2 regions of the Agromyces sp. NPDC055661 genome follow, and region 2 is predicted to be linked to the other one. Evidence: predicted binding sites of a transcription regulator. Region 2 holds the regulator's gene; the other holds the start of a gene.
What was found. Region 2 encodes HrcA, which represses chaperone genes, less so after heat shock. Its sites were predicted from a motif close to TTNGCACTCGNNNNNNNCGAGTGCNAA; they were not measured.
Positions count from the first base shown of each region.

Region 1: the regulator HrcA is predicted to act here: its motif matches at 3,776-3,802, upstream of groES (co-chaperone GroES).

Region 1 is NZ_JBSHHC010000001.1:2,678,104-2,684,698, reverse strand. It holds gene ACWGO8_RS12455 (ABC transporter ATP-binding protein) at 1-257, shown strand, start outside; gene ACWGO8_RS12450 (hypothetical protein) at 395-658, shown strand; gene ACWGO8_RS12445 (ABC transporter substrate-binding protein) at 763-2,055, opposite strand; gene rarD (EamA family transporter RarD) at 2,299-3,255, opposite strand; gene groES (co-chaperone GroES) at 3,386-3,682, opposite strand; gene ACWGO8_RS12430 (THUMP-like domain-containing protein) at 3,842-5,029, shown strand; gene ACWGO8_RS12425 (DUF4190 domain-containing protein) at 5,037-5,567, opposite strand; gene ACWGO8_RS12420 (DUF4190 domain-containing protein) at 5,576-6,313, opposite strand; gene ACWGO8_RS12415 (DUF4190 domain-containing protein) at 6,350-6,595, opposite strand, start outside.
Region 2 is NZ_JBSHHC010000002.1:1,070,426-1,077,020, forward strand. It holds gene ACWGO8_RS18530 (PhoH family protein) at 1-143, opposite strand, end outside; gene ACWGO8_RS18535 (HIT domain-containing protein) at 220-579, opposite strand; gene ACWGO8_RS18540 (16S rRNA (uracil(1498)-N(3))-methyltransferase) at 604-1,338, opposite strand; gene dnaJ (molecular chaperone DnaJ) at 1,350-2,450, opposite strand; gene hrcA (heat-inducible transcriptional repressor HrcA) at 2,506-3,528, opposite strand; gene ACWGO8_RS18555 (DUF4870 domain-containing protein) at 3,718-4,128, shown strand; gene ACWGO8_RS18560 (DUF4870 domain-containing protein) at 4,438-4,719, shown strand; gene ACWGO8_RS18565 (PadR family transcriptional regulator) at 5,048-5,443, shown strand; gene ACWGO8_RS18570 (permease prefix domain 1-containing protein) at 5,440-6,348, shown strand; gene hemW (radical SAM family heme chaperone HemW) at 6,381-6,595, opposite strand, start outside.

The DNA.
Region 1 (6,595 bases), on a different contig from region 2:
TCATGCTCCTCGACGAGCCCAGCGCGGGCCTGTCGCCGGTACGCCAGGACGAGGCGTTCCTGCGCGTCAAGGAGATCAACCGGGCCGGCGTCACCACGATCATGGTGGAGCAGAACGCCCGCCGCTGCCTGCAGATCTGCGACCGCGGCTACGTGCTCGACCAGGGTCACGACGCCTACACCGGCACCGGTCGCGACCTGCTGAACGACCCGAAGGTCATCGGCCTGTACCTGGGCACGCTCGGCCAGGACGAGTAGACCCGATCGATCCCGAAGAGGGGCGGATGCCGCGGCATCCGCCCCTCTTCGCATGCCTGCGGGCCGTGGTGGGACGCCTGCGCTCGGGGGCGTCTGACGGAAGGCTGGCGCCATGCGGGGTGATCTACGGAATGAGCATGCCCCTCGACGGCTGCATCGCCGCGGCCGGCGACGACATCGGCTTGGGGCGGGACGAACGAGAGCTGTTCCAGTGGTGGCTCGACCAGGAGCTGGCGAGCAGCCTGTCGCTGTACGGGCGCAGGGTGTGGGAGGGGATGAGCTCCTCCTCGCCTACCGGCGACCAGCAGCCCGACGCCACCCCGACGCGGATCGAGTTCGCGCGGAACGGGCGGGACACGCCGAAGGTGGTGTTGTCCTCGACGATCGACACGGCCGACTGACGTTCCCCGGCGGCGTGGTCCTGACCAGGTACCAGGCGCGGCGTTGAGCGCCGGGCACGCGAAAGGGCCCCGGCAGAAGCCGGGGCCCTTCCAGGCGACGCGTACTAGTTGATGCGCGTGTACGTGTTGTCGTCGCCGTACTGGTAGATACCGATGGTCGCCTCGGTCGGGTCACCGTGCTCGTCGAGCGTGATGGGACCGGACGCACCGTCGTAGTCGATCTGCTGGCCCTCGGTGAGGAGCTTCGCAGCGTCGCCGAAGGTGTTGACGACCTCGCCGTCACCCGTGCCGCCCGACACCTGACGGAGGTACTCCGCGATGTCGGTGCCATCGGTGCTGTTGGCCGCGTACGCCGCCATCGCGATGAGCATCAGCGCGTCGTACGACTCGGGACCGTAGCTGAAGTCGGCCAGGTCGGGGTTGACCTCCAGCATGCGGTCGCGGAAGTCGTCCTCGAGCTTCGGGCCGGGCAGCGTGCCCTTGGCGCCGGCGATCAGGCCGGGCGCGAAGTCCGCGCTGTAGTCGGCCAGGTTGCCGTCGACGAAGTACAGCTGGTCGCCCGGGTAGCCCGAGCCGACGAGCGCCGGAACGACGACCTTGGCCTCATCGAAGGTGATGACGGCGACGGCGTCGGGGTTCGCGGCGTTGATCGACGAGAGCTGCGCGTCGAAGTTCGAGTCACCCGTGTTGAAGAGCTCCTCGGCGACGACCTCGCCACCGGCCGCCTCGAAGGCCTCCTTGGTCGCGGCCGCGAGGCCGGTGCCGTAGGGGTCGTTCAGGACGAGCAGGCCGAGCGTCGAAGCGCCGTCCTCGGCGATCTGGTTGCCGAGCACCTCACCCTGGAGGAGGTCGGACGGCGCGGTACGGAAGTACAGGCCGTTGTCCTCGTAGTCGGTGAAGTCGGGCGACGTGTTCGCCGGCGAGAACTGCACGACACCGGCGGCGGTGATCTGGTCGATCACGGTGAACGACACACCGGACGACGCGGCACCGATGATGGCCGAGACGTCCTGCGAGAGGAGGTCGGTCACCGAGACGGTGGCGATGTCGGTGGTGGTGTCACCCGAGTCGCGGTAGACGACCTCGACGTTGATGCCCATGTCGGCCTCGTTGATCTCCTTCGCGGCGAGCGCGACACCGGCTTCCTCGGGCGGGCCGAGGAAGGCGAGCGTTCCACTCTGCGGGAGGATCGTGCCGACCTTGAGGGTCAGGTCGCGGTCGCCGGCCTCGATGGGCAGGGCGTCGCCGGCCGACTCGGTCGGTGCTTCCGATTCGGCGGGGGCCGGGGCACCCGAGCTGCACGCGGTGAGGAGGAGGGCACTGACGCCGGCGAGGGCGACCCCCGTCCAGACTGCGCGAGCCGAGCGCGAGGCCGTGGCCTTCGCGAATACGCTCATGTTGCTCCTTGGGACTGAAGGACTGGTACACAAAGCAGCGTCTGGCGACGCCGTGGTTTTGACAGTATTGCCCGCCTCTGGAGGAAACAAGGGAACCCGGTCACAACCGTGTAACACCCTCGGAATCGTTACCTTGCCGACACCTTCCTGCGCGAGCGCGCACGGAATCGTCGTGTGGGACCGCCGCGACGCGCAGATCGCGCGTGGCCCCCGGACGAGGGCCCGATGCCCCGACGGGCTCCGTCAGATCGGCTCGACCGGGGCACGCCGCGCCGACCGGGCGCTGCGGATGAGGTCGAACGTGAGCACCAGGAGGGCGAGCCAGACGAGGCCGAATCCGATCCATCGCTCGGGCGGCATGGGCTCCTGGAGGATGAACACGCCCACGAGGAACTGGATGAAGGGCGCGAAGTACTGGATGAAGCCCATGAAGATGAGCGGCAGGCGACGGGATGCCGCGGCGAAGAGCAGGAGCGGGATGGCCGTCACCACACCGGCCATGAGCAGCAGCGCACTGTGCCACGGACTGACCGTGCCCATCGTGAGCCCGCTGGTCATGGCGACGAACACGAGCTGCGCGACCGCCAGCGGCGCGAGCCACGCGGTCTCGAGCGTGAGCCCCGACACCGCGTCGACCTTCGGTCCCACCCGCTTCTTGATGAGCCCGTAGAAGCCGAACGAGAACGCGAGCACGAGCGCGATCCACGGCAGCTGGCCGTAGCCGATGGCGAGCACGATGACCGCGACGATCGAGATGCCCACGGCGATCCACTGGGTGAGGTTCAGTCGCTCGCGGAGCACGAGCACGCCGAGGAACACGGTGACGATCGGATTGATGAAGTACCCCAGCGCCGCCTCGACGACCTGGCCCGTGAGGGTCGCGTAGACGTACGTCGACCAGTTCACGAAGATGAGCACGCCCGCGAGCCCCATCGTGAACAGGACGCGTCGATCGCGCACGAGGGCCATGAACGGTCGCCAGGCGCGCGTCACGGTGAGGAGCAGCAGGCAGAAGACGAGCGAGAGCAGCACGCGCCATCCGACGATCTCGATCGGTCCGGCCGGTTCGAGGGCGATGAAGTAGATGGGGAGGAAGCCCCAGAGCGCGTAGGCCGCGATCGCGAACGCGAGCCCCGACCGGCTCACCGCGGCGCGCTGCGCGGGCGGAGCTGAGGTCTCGGTCTCGGAGCGGGATGACACCCGCTCAGACTACGCCCGGCGTCGGATGCCCCCGGCCCGGGCGGCTGCCGACGTGCCTCGACATCCCGCCACGGACACGACGAGGCCCGGACGCCGCTGGGCGTCCGGGCCTCGGATGGTTCGTGTCGACCTAGCGGACGACGACCGCGAGCACGTCGCGGGCCGACAGCACGAGGAAGTCCTCGCCGCCGAACTTCACCTCGGTGCCGCCGTACTTCGAGTAGATGACCTTGTCGCCGACGGCCACGTCGAGCGGGACACGGTTGCCGTTGTCGTCGATGCGACCGGGGCCCACCGCCACGACCTCGCCCTCCTGGGGCTTCTCCTTGGCAGTGTCGGGGATCACGAGACCCGACGCGGTGGTCTGCTCTGCCTCGACCTGCTTGATGACGATGCGATCCTCGAGCGGCTTGATGGAAACCGACACGGTTGACCCCTTCTCTGTTTGCGAGTGACTGTCTTTTGCGAAGACTGATTAGCAGCCTCATTGCGAGAGTGCTAAGCCGAGTCTAGGCGCGATTTGGCACTCGTGCAACGTGAGTGCCAGTGCTCGGAAGTCCCCGGTGCGCGATGCTAGCGTGGCCGGGTGGACCGCGCCGACCTCGTCGAACTCCTCTCCCCCGAGGGACTGCGGCTCCTCGACCAGCTCCCCGAGTGGGACTCGAAGTCCGACATCGTGCGCACCGTCGCCGAACTGCGCCGGCAGGGGCATCCGCCCGGCCTCGTGGCCGCCGTGCTCAGCCAGTCGAAGCTGCGCGCGAAGGCCCACGCGAAGTTCGGCGAGTTCGCGTCGCGCATGCTGTTCACCGAGGCGGGGCTCGAGCAGGCCACCCGGCTGAAGGTCGCGGCGCTGCACGCGGGCCGCTTCGCGCGCGCCGGCATCGCCCACGTCGCCGACCTCGGCTGCGGCATCGGCGGCGACGCCCTCGCCCTCGCGGCCGTCGACCTCGAGGTCACGGCGGCCGAGGCCGACGAGGTGACGGCCGCCATCGCCGCGTTCAACCTCACGCCGTTCCCGAAGGCGCGCGTGCTGCACGCCACCGCCGAGGACGTGCCCCTCGGCGGCATCGGCGGCGCCTGGCTCGACCCGGCCCGTCGCACCACCTCGGGCGGCACGACCCGACGACTCGCGGATGCCGCGGACTACTCGCCGAGCCTGGACTTCGCGTTCGGGCTGGCCGACCGGCTGCCGGTCGGCGTGAAGCTCGGTCCCGGGACCGACCGCGACGTCATCCCCGAGGGAGCCGAGGCGCAGTGGGTGTCGGTCGACGGCGACGTGGTGGAGCTCGCCGTCTGGCTCGGCGCCGTCGCGCGTCCCGGCATCGGCCGGGCGGCGCTCGTCATCCGCGACGACGGCGCCGCGGAGCTCACGGCGCCGGCCGACAGCGAGGACGCCCCGACGGGTCCCCTCGGCGACTACCTCTTCGAGCCCGACGGGGCCGTCATCCGCGCCCGCCTCATCGGCGACCTCGCCCGCGCGAACGGTGCCTGGATGCTGAGCGCCGGCATCGCGTACCTCACCGCCGACACCGCGTTCGAGACGCCGTTCGCGCGCGGCTTCCGCGTGCTGGATCGCCTGCCCGCCGACGAGCGGCAGCTGCGCCGGACGCTGGCGGCGCGCGGCATCGGCACGCTCGAGATCAAGAAGCGCGGCGTCGACGTCGACCCGGCGGGACTGCGCACGCGACTGAAGCTGCGCGGCGACGCGAGCGCGACGATCGTCCTCACGCGCGAGGAGGGCCGCCACGTGGTGCTCCTGGTGGAGCGCGTCTGAGCCGCCGTCAGTGCGGGAGCGCCCCGAAGACGATGGCGTAGTAGCCGATCCAGACGGCCGAGAAGACGAGTCCGGCGATGCCGGTGCCGATGCCGACGAACGCGAGCGTGCGGCCCTCCTCCTCGCGGCGCAGGCCGAGCACGCCGAAGACGAGCGCGGCGATCGACAGGGGCAGCATCCAGCCGACGAACAGCGAGGCGGCGGCGCCGATGACGCCGATGACCGCGGCCACCCAGCTGTAGACGCGGCGCTGCGTGTCGTCCTGCTCCTCGTCGTCGGCGGACGCTCGGTCGGGCAGGTCCTGCCGATGCACGACCAGCAACTGACCGGTCGGCACCCGCTGCAGCTCGCCGGTGTCGAACGGCACCTCGAACTCCCGCACGGCGGGGTCGGCGCGCAGCGTCGGCTCGGTCGGCGGCGACACGAACGCCTCGGCGTCGCGGTCGTCGCCGCGATCGGATGCCGCGACCGGGGATGCCTCGGCCTCAGAACGGTCGGGGGCCCCGCCCGTGGGCGGGACCCCTTCGCGATCGGTCATCGGTGTCCTCAGTACGTGTAGTCGACGTAGTTCGGGAAGGTCGCGAAGGCGATGCTCCAGAAGATGACGGAGAGCAGCGCCATGGCGATGCCGACGAAGCCCAGGATGATGCCCGTGAGCCACATGCCCTTCGCGGCCGGCTCCTTCCGTCGGCCGATGAAGCCCAGCACGACGGCGCCGGCGGGGATGATCAGCTGCATGATGCCGCCGACGATCGGGATCCACACCACCGCGAATCCACCGACCACGCCGATGATGCCCGCGATGAGCGAGATCAGGCTGAACACGGGCGTCGGCTTCGCCGGAGCGGCCGTGCCGTAGGCGGCAGGTGCGACGTAGCCGGGCTCGCCGTATCCGGGCGGGCGGCCCGTGCCGTACGCCGGCTGCTGGGCAGCGTACGCGGGCTGCTGGGCGCCGTAGGGCGAACCGTCGGCCGCCGCGGCGGGGGCGCCAGAGCCCGGCGCGGGGGGCGGCGGCGGAGGCGGCGTCGCGGCGCCGTAGCTCGGCGGCGCGGGCGGAGCGGGAGGCTCGGGCGCGGACGGCGGCACCGGCGCGGACGGCACCTCGGGCGCACCCGGAGCACCGGGCGCCTCGGGGGCCGGCGGCGCCGACGGCGCGTCGGGGACGGACGGCTCCGTCGGCGACGGGAACGTCGGCTCGGGCTCCGAGGGAACCGTGGGCTCTTCGGGCGTCGGAACCGTGGGCTCCTCGGGTCCGGGGGCGTCGGGGTTCTTGGGATCGCTCATGTCATCGGCCTTTCATCTGGTCGGAGTGGGCGGCGCTCAATACTGGTACCGGTCGAATCCGCCGTTGGCGGCGATCGCACCGAACACGATGGCGATGATGATGACCGACAGGATCGCCAGCGCGAGCCCGATGTAGCCGACGATGAGGCCCGCGACGGCGAGGCCGTGTCCCTCCTCGCCCGTCTTCTTGATCTGGCTGAGCGAGATGTGCCCGCAGATGATGCCGACGATGGACCCGATGCCCCAGGCGATGACGAAGCCGGCGATCGAGGCGATCAGCGA
Region 2 (6,595 bases):
TCGATCAGGCGGCGCACACGGGTGCGCTGGTCGGCGTCCCCGCGGATGGCGATCTCGTTGCCGCGCACGTGCACCTCGACGCCGGGATACTCGCGCTGGATCGACGTGAGCAGCCGGTCCTGCGGGCCGAGCAGCCGCACCATCGCGATGCCGTCGATGCGGAGACGTTCCTCGTCGTCGCGGACGGGCTGCGGCGCAGCCGCGTCGGGACCTTCAAGGTCAGCCGGCAAGCGATCCCTCCTCGAGGCCGCCCGCGAGGACGTGGGCGTGCACGTGGAAGACGGTCTGCCCGGCGTTGCCGCCCGTGTTGAACACGAGGCGGAAGTCGCCGTCGGAGAGCTCGTCGGCGACGTCGCGGGCCACTGCCACGAGCTCGGCGAGCAGCGCCGGGTCGCCCGCGGCGAGCTCGACGACGTCGCGGTAGCCGCCCTGCTCCTTCGTGGTCACGACGACGTGCACGGGCGCCTCGGGCGCGATGTCGTGGAACGCGATCACGCGGTCGGTCTCGGCCACGATCTGCGCGGGGATCTCACGCGCGGCGATCCGCTCGAAGACGGTCGGCTCAGCGTGTTCGGTCATCCCACCATCGTAGCGACGGATGACTCACCACCGCCCGAGGCGTGCGTTGAGCACGGCGATCGCCGCGGGCCCCGCCGTCGAGGTGCGCAGCACGGATGCCCCCAGCCGCACGGGCTCGGCGCCGGCCGCCACGAGGCGCTCCAGCTCGGCCGGCGCGATCCCGCCCTCGGGGCCGACGAAGAGGGCGAGGTCGCGGCCGTCGGACTCGAGCTCGGTGATCGCGGTCGTCGCCGTCGGCTCGAGCAGCAGCATCCGGCTGCCGTCGAGCCGGGCGGCCAGGCCGGCGGTCGCGGTGACCGGCGCGACGGGGGGCACCCACGAGCGGATCGACTGCTTCACGGCCTCGCGCACGATCGACGCCCAGCGCTGGCGCCCCTTCTCGGCCTTCGGGCCCTCCCAGCGCGACACCGAGCGCGCGGCCTGCCACGGCACGATCGCGTCGACGCCGAGCTCGGTCGCGGCCTGCACGGCGAGCTCGTCGCGGTCGCCCTTCGCAAGGGCCTGCACGAGGATGAGGCGAGGCGAGGCCGCCGGCTCGACGACCACCTCGTCGACCTCGAGCGCGAGCTCGCGCGGTCCGGTCGACGCGACCACGCCGTGCACGAGCGTGCCGCGGCCGTCGCCGATCGCGATGCGCTCCCCCGCCCGCACGCGCGAGACGGTGACCGCGTGGCGCGCCTCGTCGCCCGCGAGCTCCACGAGAGAGCCGGGCGAGGCGGCGGCGAGGTCGAGCGACTCGTCGAGGTAGAGGTGGCTCATCGCGGCATCCGTCAGCCCAGGAACCGGTCGCGCAGGCGCGCGAACAGCCCCTGCTGGAAGTGCGTGAGCTCGGGCTTCTGCGGCTTCTTCGACGAGGCGAACGAGTGGATGAGGTCGCGCTCCTTGGACGAGAGCTTCGTGGGCGTGTGCACCTGCACGCCGATGCGGAGGTCGCCGCGGCCGGAGCCGCGGAGCTTCGTGACGCCGCGGTCCTTCACGGTGATGACCTCGCCGCTCTGGAGGCCCGGGTGCAGCTCGACCTCGACGTCGCCGTCGAGCGCCGGGATCGAGGTCGTCGTGCCGAGGATCGCATCGGTCATCGCGACCTCGAGCGTGCAGAGCAGGTCGTCGCCGTTGCGGCTGAACACCTCGTGGTTCTTCACCTTGATCTCGAGGTAGAGGTCGCCGTTGGGGCCGCCGGCGGGGCCGGCCTCGCCGGAGCCCGGCATCTGCAGCCGCACGCCGGTGTCAACGCCCGCGGGGATGTCGACGGGCACCGTGCGACGTGCGCGCACACGACCCTGGCCCTGGCACGTGACGCACGGAGTGGCGATGATCGTGCCGTAGCCGCGGCAGGTGCCGCAGGGGCTCGACGTCATGACGTTGCCGAGCAGCGAGCGCACCGAGCGCTGGATCGAGCCGGTGCCGTGGCAGATGTCGCACGTGACCGGGGCCGTGCCGGGCTGGCAGCACGAGCCGTGGCACGTCTCGCACGTGACGGCCGTGTCGACCTCGATGTCGCGGTGCGTGCCGAAGATCACCTCGTCGAGGCCGACCTCGACGCGGATGAGGGCGTCCTGGCCGCGTTCGCGCCGCGACCGGGGTCCGCGACTCTGCTGCCCGGCCCCGAAGAACGTCTCGAAGATGTCGCCGAACCCGCCGAAGCCCTGGTCGCCGCCGAACCCGCCCCGGCCGCCCAGGTCGTACTGCTGGCGCTGCTTCGGGTCGGAGAGCACGTCGTAGGCGTGCGTGACCTGCTTGAAGCGCTCGGATGCCTCGGCGCCGGGATTGACGTCGGGGTGGAGCTCGCGCGCGAGTCGACGGTAGGCCTTCTTGATCTCGTCGGGGGTGGCGTCGCGTGAGACGCCGAGGACCTCGTAGTGGTCTGCCACGGAGGGCGTGTCCTTTCGATTGCCGGATGCCGAGCGGGTGGGTCGGCAGCGGGAGTCAGCTCTCGCCGAGGGTGCGGGAGAGGTAGCGGGCGACGGCTCGCACGGCCGCCATGCTGGTGGTGTAGTCCATGCGCGTCGGACCCACGACGCCGAGGCGCGACACGTCGCGGCCCGGGATCTCGAACGCGCTGGAGACGATGGAGGTCTCGCCGAGGCCGAACGAGGCGTTCTCACGGCCGATGCGCACGGCGACCGCGTGCTCGTCGCCCGACATCTCGCCGAAGAGCTTCAGCAGCACGACCTGCTCCTCGATCGCCTCGATGACGTCGAGGATCGACCCGGCGAAGTCCTGCTCGGTGCGCACGAGGTTGGCGGCGCCGGCGACGACGAGCCGGTCGCTGCGCTGCACCCGCGCCTGCTCGGCGAGGGTCGCGGCGAGGGTGTGCAGCACGAGCGCGTGACGCCGGTCGGCCTCGGGGATCTCGCCCGAGAGCGCCACCGCGGCATCCGCCATCGTGCGCCCGCCGGCGATCTCGTTGAGCCGCACCCGCAACCCCGCGAGGGTCTCCTCGTCGACGGGCTGCTCGAGCTCGACGAGCCGCTGCTCGACCTGGCCGGAATCGGCGATGAGGATGCACAGCACGCGTGCGGGCGCCAGCGAGACGAGCTCGACGTGCCGCACGCGGGCGCTGCCGAAGCTCGGGTACTGCACGACGGCGAGCTGCTTGGTGAGCGTCGCGATGAGCCGCACGGTGCGGGCGAGGAGCTCGTCGAGGTCGCTCGACTCGCCGAGGAAGGTCTCGATCGCCTGGCGCTGCGCCCGGGTGAGCGGCCGCACGTCGCTGAGCTGGTCGACGAAGACGCGGTAGCCCTTGTCGGTCGGGATGCGACCCGACGAGGTGTGGGGTGCCGCGATGAGCTCCTCCTCCTCGAGGAGGGCCATGTCGTTGCGGATCGTCGCCGCGGAGACGCCGAACGCGTGGCGCTCCACGATGGTCTTCGAACCCACCGGCTCGCGCGACGCGACGTAGTCCTGCACGATGGCGCGGAGCACCTCGAGACCGCGTTCGGAGACCATGTTCCTCGCTTCCCTCACCGCTTAGCACTCGTTCTTCCTGAGTGCCAATCCTATCGCGACATGCTGCGACCCGGCCGTTGCCGACCGTCGGGCGCGGCGATACCGTATGGGTACTCCGCGAGTCACCCCGGCTGCGATCCTCCCTGCTCGCAGCCCGCGGTTCACCCCTGAACCCCCGAAAGGCACGCAATGACGGACCCCAACGCGCAGTCTCCTGATCCGAACGTCCCGCCGCCTCCGCCCCAGCAGCCCGCTTCGGCCCCGACGGGCGCCGCGCCGCTCACCCCCGAGCAGGACGTCCAGTGGGGCTCGTTCGCCCACCTCGGCGGCGTCCTCGGCATCCTGCCGTCGCTCATCATCTGGCTGGTCTTCAAGGACCGCGGCTCCTTCACGAACACCGAGGCGAAGGAGGCGCTGAACTTCCAGATCACGCTCATCTTCGGCTACCTGATCTCGTGGATCCTCGTCATCGTGTTCATCGGCGCGATCCTCGTCTGGGCCGTGTGGATCGTGGGCGTCGTGTTCTCGATCATCGCCTTCCTGCAGGCGAAGGACGGCAAGCACTACCGCTACCCCTTCGCGATCCGCCTCATCAAGTAGCGCGCAGGCGTCGCAACGTTACGCCCGCCGCGGGAGTGCCTACTCCCGCGGCGGGCGTCGCTGTGCCAGCATGAGAATCGACAGAGTCTCGCTCAGAGGCCCCGAAGAAGGAGTCAGCGCATGTCCGACACGCCCCCGCCTCCCCCACCGCCCCAGAGCCCTCCGCCGCCGCCCCCGCCCTCGCAGGGGCCCCCGCCGCCTCCCGGCCAGCCGCCGCAGGGTCCGCCTCCGCCTCAGGAGCCGTACGGGGGTCAGGCTCCACAGCAGCTGAGCCCGGCAGACGAGAAGCTGTGGGCGACGCTCATCAACGTGGGCGGCATCTTCTTCTACTTCGTGCCCGCGCTCATCGGCTACCTCGTCCTCAAGGACAAGGGCCCGTTCGTGCGCCACCACACCGCGACCGCGCTCAACTTCCAGATCACGATCGCGATCGCGCTCGTGGTGAGCTACATCCTGATCTTCCTCTTCATCGGCATCCTGCTCGTGATCGCCATCGAGATCGTGAAGATCGTCTTCAGCATCATCGCGGCCATCAAGGCCAACCAGGGCCAGCTCTACACCTACCCGCTCTCGATCAAGTTCGTGAGCTGACGGCCGCCGGCGTCGGTCGCCGGTCTCCATCGCACGAAAGCCCGCCCACGGTGCGCACGCACCGTCGGGGCGGGCTTTCGCGTTGTCGGCGCGGGCCGTCACCAGAGCGAGCGGATGCCGCGTGGCCGAGCGGATGCCGCGGGCTCGAGCCGGTCTCCGAATGCAGGAAGAACCCGTCCGTGTGCGGCGCGGCGGGACTCGACACGCCGGCGGACGTTCGATTCTTCCTGCATGCGCCGCGATCGACGTCGGATCCGGCCGGTAACGGGAGCCCCGCAGCATCCTGAACACTTGCACGTCGAGTACTGTGTTAGATATAGTACTTGTCATGACCAAGCAACCCGCCATGGGCGCCGACGACGCGTTCGCCGCCGACCTGCTGCGCGGGCACACCGACACGATCGTGCTCGGTGTGCTCCGCGGGCGCGACCGCTACGGCCTCGAGATCTACAAGACCATCCGCGACCAGACGGGCGGCCGCTACGAGATCAAGGAGGCCACGCTGTACGCCGTGTACCGGCGGCTCCTCAAGGAGGGGCTCGCCGAGGCCTACTGGGGCGACGAGAGCCAGGGCGGACGCCGCAAGTACTACCGCATCACCGACGCGGGTCGCGCCGTCTACGAGCGCAACCTCGCCGCGTGGGTCGCGACCCGCGACATCATCGACTCCCTCCTCGACCTGCGCGCCGATGCGCGCGGCACCTCCGAAAGGCACCCCTCATGACCACCGAACCGTTCCACCGAGCCGCCGGCGGCTCCGTCCACCGCCTCCTCGACGAGGCGTTCGCGGGCGTCGAGATGACGCCCGACCTGCAGGACCTCAAGGAGGAGATCCGCGCCAACCTCGCCGTCCGGGCCGACGAGCTCATGGTCGACGGCCGCTCCCCCGAGCAGGCCGCGCGACAGGCGTTCGACGAGCTCGGCGACCTCGGCGCGCTCATCGCCGAGACGCAGGGGGTCGACGCTCCCGATGCCGGCGCCCGCTCGCGCCTCGCGGAGCACCTCGCCCGCCGGGTCCGGCCGCGACCCGCCTTCGTCGTGCGCACGGTGCTGCTCTGCCTCGTCGCGCTCGCCGGCCTCGTGGTGCTCGTGCTCGACGGCTTCGGGGTCCTCACCGCCTCCCTCGGCCTGCTGGTCGCGGCCGTGGCCGCCGTGGCGCTGCCGCTCGGCAGGGTCACCGCCGACGCGCTGCGCCAGGAGACGACGTCGAGCTTCCCGCTGCCGGTGCGACGCGCGGCCGGGTTCGGCGTGGGGGTCGGCCTCATCCTCGCGGGCCTCGGCGTCGGCTGGCTCGTCGTGCAGGGCGTCGCGGTCGCCTGGCTGGTGCTCGCGGCGGCCGCGGTCGTCGGCGGCATCGCGCTGCTCTCCTACCTCGGCGCGACGAAGACGAACCGGCACAAGCCGTGGGTCCTGGCGCAGTCCGCCGACTTCGAGGACCGGTTCAGCGCCGATCCCGCGGCCGCGGCCCGCTTCGGCATCTACACGGCCGTGCTCTGGACGGCGGCGTTCGCCCTCTTCATCGTGTTGAGCTTCACCGTCGGGTGGGCGTGGTCGTGGCTCGCGCTCGTCGTCGGGTTCCTCGTCATGCTCGTCATCCTCGCTCGCATGCTGTTCCCGCCGAAGGGCTGAGCCCGCAGCCTGTCGGTCGGCTTCGGCCGGCCTCAGGCGTCGAGCAGCCTCCGGACCACCGCGTCCGCCAGCAGCCGTCCTCGACGGGTGAGCGTCAGCCGCCCGCCGAGGGCGGCTCTCGCGTCCACGAGGTCGTCGGCGATGAGCCCGGCGACCGCGTGGCGCCCGCCGGCGTGGAGCGACGGGAGGTCGATGCCCTCGCGGATCCGCGTGAGCAGCAGCACCCGCTCGGTCTCGCGGGTCGGCC